Regions from separate parts of the Microbacterium sp. KSW4-4 genome, predicted to be linked through region 2. Evidence: predicted binding sites of a transcription regulator. Region 2 holds the regulator's gene; the other holds the start of a gene.

Region 1 (3,915 bases), 790 kb from region 2:
CTCGTCGCGGTTCCCGGCGCCTCCGCGGTGCTCCTCGGCGGCGTCGTCGCCTACGCCACGCCCGTCAAGCACACGCTGCTCGGCGTCGACACCGACCTGCTGGAGCGATACGGGCCGGTGCACCCGGAGGTAGCGCGGCAGATGGCTGCCGGAGTGCGCGACGCCGTCGCGGTGGATGGTCTCCCCGGCGATGTCGGGGTGTCCACCACGGGGATCGCGGGTCCGGACTCCCCGGATGGGCAGCCCGTGGGGACCGTCCACATCGGCGTGGTCACCCCGACGGTGAGTCGGACCCGACCGTTCCACTTCGAGGGGGACCGCGACGCGGTGCGAGCACAGACGGTCGCGGCGGTCCTCGATGTGCTGGCCGCTGCGCTGCGGGAATAGCGACCCCCCGCGTCATGTTGATATGGATGTGCTCACATTCAAACCACAGAGTGCAAGGGTAGATTCTGTGCAAGCCAGGAGGACTAGACTGGCCGTCTCTTCGAGGGAGACCTCGATTCACGAACTGCGGAGGAGGTTCCGATGATTCTTGTACGACAGGAGATCGGCGACGTACTGAGGGACTTCCGTCTGCAGAAGGGGCGGACGCTCCGGCAGGTCGCGGGCAAGGCATCCGTCGCTCTCGGTTACCTCAGTGAGGTCGAGCGCGGACAGAAGGAGGCATCGAGCGAGATCCTCGCCTCGGTGGCAGAGGCACTCGACGTCCCCATCTCCACGATCATGCGCGAGGTCGGGGACCGCATCTCGGTGCTCGAAGGCATCCAGGTCTTCCCGGACGTCGTTCCGGACGACCTGGTCGCGTCCGTGGAGCCCGAGCTCTCGCTCCGCTGACACTCGGAGAGCACCCTTATGCGACGCAGTGAGTTCCTGCGCGCCGTCGACGCCGAGTTCCATGCCCGAGCCTCTTCTTTGGTGAACGACCTCGTGCTCTCCGGCATGGGGGGACGAACGGCACTCGAGGCTCTCGAAGCCGGCGTACCTCCGCGCGACATCTGGCTCGCGCTCTGCGCCGACATGGATGTCCCGGAATCCCGTCGCCACGGCGTGGGGCGTCTGGAGCCGCGCGGTCGATGACGGCGGCTTCCCGGGTGTGCGGAAGTCCGACACGCCGGACCGGCGTGTTGTCGAAAATCTGTTCGAACCGGGCGTAGTCTTCTGCACAAGTGGTCAGACGGTTCTGATCCCCACGATCCGTGGCTCCTCGACGCAATGTCGGAGGTCCGCCGTACCGTGAGGTCCAGGCTGAAAAGCCATACGCCTTGTCGGAGAGTTCCTTCCGCCGGAAGAGCCGCGACAGCCTACAGGCGGCAGCACACGCGCAGAAGGAGCACACCATGCCATCACCCGCCGACCGCGAGAAGTCCCTCGAGACTGCCCTCGCCCAGATCGACCGCCAGTTCGGAAAGGGCTCGGTCATGCGACTGGGCAGCGATGAGCGTGCCCCTGTGGCCGTCATCCCCACCGGTTCCATCGCCCTCGACGTCGCCCTCGGCGTGGGAGGTCTGCCGCGTGGCCGCATCGTCGAGATCTACGGCCCGGAGTCCTCGGGTAAGACGACGCTGACGCTGCACGCCATCGCCAACGCCCAGCGGGCCGGCGGTATCGCGGCATTCATCGACGCGGAGCACGCGCTCGACCCCGACTACGCCGCGAAGCTCGGCGTCGACATCGATGCCCTTCTCGTCTCGCAGCCCGACACGGGTGAGCAGGCTCTCGAGATCGCCGACATGCTCGTGCGCTCCGGTGCCATCGACCTCATCGTCGTCGACTCGGTGGCGGCCCTGGTGCCGCGTGCGGAGATCGAGGGCGAGATGGGTGACTCCCACGTGGGCCTCCAGGCCCGCCTCATGTCGCAGGCGCTGCGGAAGCTCACCGGTGGTCTGAACCAGACGAACACGACGATGATCTTCATCAACCAGCTGCGCGAGAAGATCGGCGTGTTCTTCGGCTCCCCGGAGACCACGGCCGGTGGTAAGGCGCTGAAGTTCTACGCCTCCGTGCGTATGGACATCCGCCGCATCGAGACGCTCAAGGACGGCACGGACGCTGTGGGTAACCGCACCCGCGTCAAGATCGTCAAGAACAAGATGGCCCCGCCCTTCAAGCAGGCGGAGTTCGACATCCTCTACGGCGTCGGCATCTCCCGCGAGGGCAGCCTGATCGACTTCGGCGTCGAGCACGGCATCGTCAAGAAGTCGGGATCGTGGTACACCTACGACGGCGATCAGCTGGGCCAGGGCAAGGAGAACGCGCGGACGTTCCTGCTCAACAACGCCGACATCGCCTTGGCGATCGAGAGTCAGATCAAGCAGAAGCTCGGTATCGGCGGCCCGGCCGCGGCTCCGGGTTCTGATGAGCTGGCCGAGCGTCGCCCGGCCTGATGAGTGACCAGCGTGGGGGCGATTCCGAGCGGATCGCCCCCATCATCCCTCTTTTCGGCGGACCCGCGCGTGCGGAGCGTCCGGCCGATGGCGGTGCGGAGGACTCGTCATCCGCACCGCCTGCGGGGTCGGGGCCGACCGCGGACGCGGCGCGACTCTGGCGCTCGACGTGGCACGAGCCCTCGTCGGCAGGGTCCCCGTCGGTCGACGACGGTTCTCCCAGCGCGCGGCACCCCGCCCGGGGTGCCGCGGCGCGGGCCGCTTCCCGGGGCGGGAAGACGACCACGTTGCGCGCCGTCGGCGATACGTCCCGATCGACCGGAGGGGGAGAGGGCGCGGAGAACGGCCCCTCGGCGGCGGAGGTCCGAGTGACGGCGGAGGAGTCGTTGGTGCGGAAGCTCCGCACGCGGTCGCTGTCCGTCTCCGAGGCCCGGCTGGTGTTGAGAGGACACGGGCTCGCGACGGACGCCATCGAAGACGTGATCGACGACTTCGTACGGCGCGGATACCTGGACGACGCCGTGCTCGCCGAGCTCCTCGTCACGTCCGGCGTCGAACGCAAGGGCCAGGGGAGGGTCGCGTTGTCTCGAGCGCTCGCGCAGCGGGGCATTCCTCGTGAGGTCATCGACGCCGCGCTCGACGAGCTGCCCGACGACGATGCGGAGCGGGCACTGGAGTTCGCCCGGACCAAAGCGCGTTCGATGGGACGCCTCGACCCCGACGCGGCGCTCCGACGGTTGGTCGGGCAGCTGTCGCGCCGCGGGTACGGGGGATCGGTCGCCATGAACGCGGCGAAGACGGCACTGCGGGAAGCCTCGTTCGGCGGTGGTGTCTCCGGCGTCCGGTTCGTGGATTCCGACTGACGGTCCGCACGCGATCGGCTCTCGGTGACGCTCGTACAATGGGAGCATCATGACTATCCCCCGCAGTGAACCGACGATCATCAGCGCGTCGTCGGCGGCCGTCGACGATGACGGGCGCCAGCGATCCTACGAAGTGCGCACCTTCGGCTGCCAGATGAACGTCCACGACTCCGAGCGTCTGTCCGGATCCCTGGAGAGCGCCGGCTACATCCGTGCCGAGGCCGGAGCCGAGGCCGACGTGGTGATCATCAACACCTGCGCCGTCCGGGACAACGCCGCCGGGAAGCTCTACGGCACTCTCGGGCATCTGGCCGCCGTCAAGCGACGTAAGGCCGGGATGCAGATCGCCGTCGGTGGCTGCCTCGCGCAGATGGACAAGCAGGCCGTGCTCGACAAGGCTCCCTGGGTCGACGTGGTGTTCGGCACACACAACATGGGGTCCTTGCCCGGTCTCCTGGAGCGCGCGCGCCACAACGGCGATGCCGAACTCGAGATCCTCGAGTCCCTCGAGGTCTTCCCGTCGACGCTTCCCACCAAGCGCGACTCGGCGCACAGCGGCTGGGTGTCGATCTCCGTCGGCTGCAACAACACCTGCACCTTCTGCATCGTCCCGAGCCTCCGGGGCAAGGAGAAGGACCGTCGGCCGGGCGACATCCTCAACGAGA
Region 2 (3,915 bases):
GTCGGCGTTGCGGAGGGCGGCGACCGCGGCGGCCTGCGTCAGAGCGCTCAGGTGGTACGGCAGTCGCACGAGCCGGAGCGCGTCGATGAACGCCGGATCGGCCGCGAGGTAGCCGACGCGGGCACCGGCGAAGGCAAAGGCCTTGCTCATGGTGCGGGAGACGGCGAGCCGCGGCCGTCCTTCCAGGAGGGTGAGGGCCGACGCCGCATCCCGTGGCGCGAACTCCTGGTAAGCCTCGTCGACGATCACGACGCCGCGGGCCGCCTCGTAGACGGCCTCCACCACGTCGAGCCCCAGCGGGGTGCCGGTCGGGTTGTTCGGCGAGCAGAGGATCACGATGTCGGGGTCGGCCGCGCGCACCTGCTCCGCCGCCTCCTCCGGGGTGACCGTGTAGTCGGGCTGACGGGTGCCGGCGATCCAGGACGCACCGGTCCCCTTCGCGATGAGCGGGTACATCGAGTACGTGGGGCCGAAGCCGAAGGCCGTGCGCCCCGGTCCGCCGAAGGCCTGGAAGATGTGCTGCAGCACCTCGTTGGATCCGTTGCCCGCCCAGATCTGCTCCGACGTGAGGCCGTGCCCCAGGTAGTCGGCGAACGCCTCCCGCAGCGTGGTGAACTCACGGTCCGGGTACCGGTTCACGTCTCGGATCGCCACCGCGATGTCGTCGAGGATGTCGCTGGCGACCTCGTCGGGAACAGGATGCGTGTTCTCGTTGACGTTGAGGGCGACCGGCAGCGGGGCCTGAGGTGCGCCGTACGGGGTGAGTCCGCGCAGATCGTCGCGGAGCGGGAGATCGTTGAGGGAGAAGGTCACCCTTCCCATCTTAAGAGGAGCACGGAGGGCCGAGGTCATCGTGACGATCGGATCGTCAGGGATCGGAGGCAGGACCTCGGACTCCGCGTCAGTCGGTGTACCGTGCCGGGAGCGCGAGCTCCTGGCCGACCTGGAGCTCACCGCCGCGCAGGAGGTTCATCCGGCTGATCTCGCCGATGACATCCCGCGGGTCGGCGGCGGGAGCGATGCTGCTCGCGATCGACCAGAGCGTGTCACCGGGCATGACCGTGACGGTCTCGACGGAGACGGCCGGTGCGTCTACACCGGAGGCGATCGCGCTGCCCCCACCGATGGCGGCGAAGGCGATACCCGCAGCGAGCGGGACGGAGGCGAGCGCGAGCAGGGTGCGGCGGCCGCGGGCCGTGATCCGCAGCCGGGTGGCCGGACGGGCCGATGCCGGAAGGGCGGTCGCGGTGCTGAGGCTCATGCTGCTCATGTCTGCTCCTTACTGTCCCGGCGCCGGAGCCCGGGGAGGTTGGCGTAGCTTTCGCATCCGCGCCTCGGCCGGGAGCCGTGGATGCGAAGCTACGTTCCGAAGATATCTTCGAGTTCGAACATCTGTCAAGCTTTCTTCGAAACCATGCCCCGCGAATCGCCCGACACGCTCGAACAGATCTTCCAGATCGGCACGTTTCTCGGATACGGTTTCGATAAGGACACCCCACCACGGGCCACCGACATTCGAAGCGGCACGTCGGATCACGCAGTGAAGGAGCACCATGAGCGACACCTCAGCCCTCGAGTCCGAGGCGCCGCGCACCCGTCGTCGCAAGAACCTCAGCCCGAAGCAGATGGCGATCCTCGAGGTCATCCAGGCCTCGATCGCACAGAACGGCTATCCGCCGAGCATGCGCGAGATCGGCGACGCCGTCGGGCTCAAGTCGCTGTCCAGCGTCACCCACCAGCTCGGCCAGCTCGAGCTCAGCGGCTACCTGCGGCGCGACCCGGGCAAGACTCGCGCGATGGAGGTCCTCATCGACCTCCCCGGTACCGGCGCGGAGAACCCGGCGGATGTGGTGACTCCTGTCGGCGATGCTGCACTCGTGCCGCTGGTCGGGCGGATCGCCGCGGGCGTGCCGATCACGGCGGACCAGCAGGTCGAAGAGATCTTCCCGCTCCCCCGGCAGCTCGTCGGCAAGGGCGACCTCTTCATGCTCAAGGTGTCCGGGGAGTCGATGATCGACGCCGCCATCTGCGACGGCGACTGGGTCGTCGTGCGCTCGCAGAACACGGCGGAGAACGGCGAGATCGTGGCCGCCATGCTCGACGGCGAGGCGACCGTCAAGGTGCTCCGGCGTCGCGACGGCCACACGTGGCTGCTCCCCCGCAACTCCGCGTTCGAGCCGATCCTGGGCGACGAGGCGGTCGTGCTCGGCAAGGTCGTCGCGGTCATGCGCGCCGTCTGAGGCACCGCATCGTCGGTGAGACGAGAACGATGGCCCTCCCGGTCGCACCGGGAGGGCCTTCGTGTGTCCGGGGACGACCGCGTCAGGCGGTGACCACCACGTCTTCGCGCACGCGCCGCGTGGCCTCGACGATGTTCCGCAGCGACGCCGTGGTCTCGGCGTAGCCGCGGGTCTTCAGACCGCAGTCCGGGTTCACCCAGAGCTGACGGAGAGGGATCTCCTCCACCGCACGCCGCAGCAGGGACTCGACCTCCTCCACGGTGGGCACGCGCGGCGAGTGGATGTCGTACACGCCGGGGCCGATGCCGTGGTCGAAGCCCACCTCGGCGATGTCCGCGACGACCTCCATGCGGCTCCGGGCCGCCTCGATGGACGTGACGTCCGCGTCGAGCGCACGGATCGCGTCGATCACCACGCCGAACTCCGAGTAACAGAGGTGGGTGTGCACCTGGGTCGCCGCCGCAGCCCCGCCCGTGGCCAGACGGAACGAGGCGACAGACCAGTCGAGGTACGCCGGCTGGTCGGCCTGCTTCAACGGGAGCAGCTCCCGGAGCGCCGGCTCGTCGACCTGGATCACCTGGATGCCCGCGGCCTCCAGATCGGCGATCTCATCGCGCAGCGCCAGCGCCACCTGGTTCGCCGTCTCCCTCAGCGGCTGGTCGTCGCGGACGAAGGACCACGCGAGGATCGTGACGGGGCCCGTGAGCATCCCCTTCATGTGCTTCGCCGTGAGCGACTGGGCGTACGCCGACCAAGCGACCGTGATGGGCGCGGGACGCGAGACATCGCCCCAGAGGATCGATGGACGCGTCGCTCGCGAGCCGTACGACTGCACCCAGCCGTGCTGCGTGACCGCGAAGCCGTCGAGGTGCTCAGCGAAGTACTGCACCATGTCGTTGCGCTCCGGCTCGCCGTGCACGAGGACGTCGAGACCGAGGTCCTCCTGCAGGGAGACGACCGCGGCGACCTCACGGCGCAGGAACTCCTCGTAGTCGTCCTCGGGGATCTCGCCGCGGAGGAACTGCGCGCGGGCGCGGCGGATGTCGCCGGTCTGCGGGAAGGAGCCGATCGTCGTCAGGGGCAGCGCCGGCAGGCCGAGGGCGTTCTGCGCCTCCTCCCGCTCCTGGTACGGGGCCCGGGCGAAGTCGGCGTCGCTCAGCGCGCGAGAACGCACCGCACCGTCGCGCACACCGGGAGCGGTCAGGCGGTCCTGCAGCGCAGCGGTCGCCGCGTCCAGCTCGGCCGCGATCGCCGTGCGCCCTTCGGACAGGCCGCGGGCGAGGGTGACGACCTGCTGCACCTTCTGATCCGCGAAGGCGAGCCAGGACACCAGGCGCGCGTCCAGCGCCGTCTCGTCCTCCACGTCGTGCGGCACGTGCAGCAGCGAGGTCGAAGTCGAGGCCGACACCGGGACCCCGAGCGCGCGGAGCGCCTGCAGAGAGTCGAACGCTGCGGAGAGGTCGCCACGCCAGATGTTGTGACCGTCGATCACACCGCCGACGAGGGTCTTGCCCTCGAGGCCCGGCACCGCGTCGGGCACGGTGCCGCGCACGAGATCCACGGCGATGGCCTCGACGGGGGCGGCGGCCACGGTCGCGAACGTCGCGCCGAGGCTCGCGTACGGGGCCGCGACGAGGATCGAGGGACGCTCTTCGGCGTTCCCGAGCACCGCGAG

The links. Region 2 encodes LexA, which represses DNA repair genes until DNA is damaged. Its sites were predicted from a motif close to TCGAACANNTGTTCGA; they were not measured.
Region 1: recA (recombinase RecA) is a predicted target of LexA. The motif match lies at 1,131-1,146, and genes of this name have one in related genera.

Annotation. Positions count from the first base shown of each region.
Region 1 is NZ_JAHWXJ010000001.1:113,161-117,075, forward strand. Features, by position in the region: gene KZC57_RS00535 (CinA family protein) at 1-387, shown strand, start outside; gene KZC57_RS00540 (helix-turn-helix domain-containing protein) at 529-837, shown strand; gene KZC57_RS00545 (DUF3046 domain-containing protein) at 856-1,080, shown strand; gene recA (recombinase RecA) at 1,341-2,387, shown strand; gene KZC57_RS00555 (regulatory protein RecX) at 2,387-3,250, shown strand; gene miaB (tRNA (N6-isopentenyl adenosine(37)-C2)-methylthiotransferase MiaB) at 3,300-3,915, shown strand, end outside.
Region 2 is NZ_JAHWXJ010000001.1:903,490-907,404, forward strand. Features, by position in the region: gene KZC57_RS04500 (histidinol-phosphate transaminase) at 1-822, opposite strand, end outside; gene KZC57_RS04505 (LysM peptidoglycan-binding domain-containing protein) at 902-1,270, opposite strand; gene lexA (transcriptional repressor LexA) at 1,554-2,240, shown strand; gene metE (5-methyltetrahydropteroyltriglutamate--homocysteine S-methyltransferase) at 2,323-3,915, opposite strand, start outside.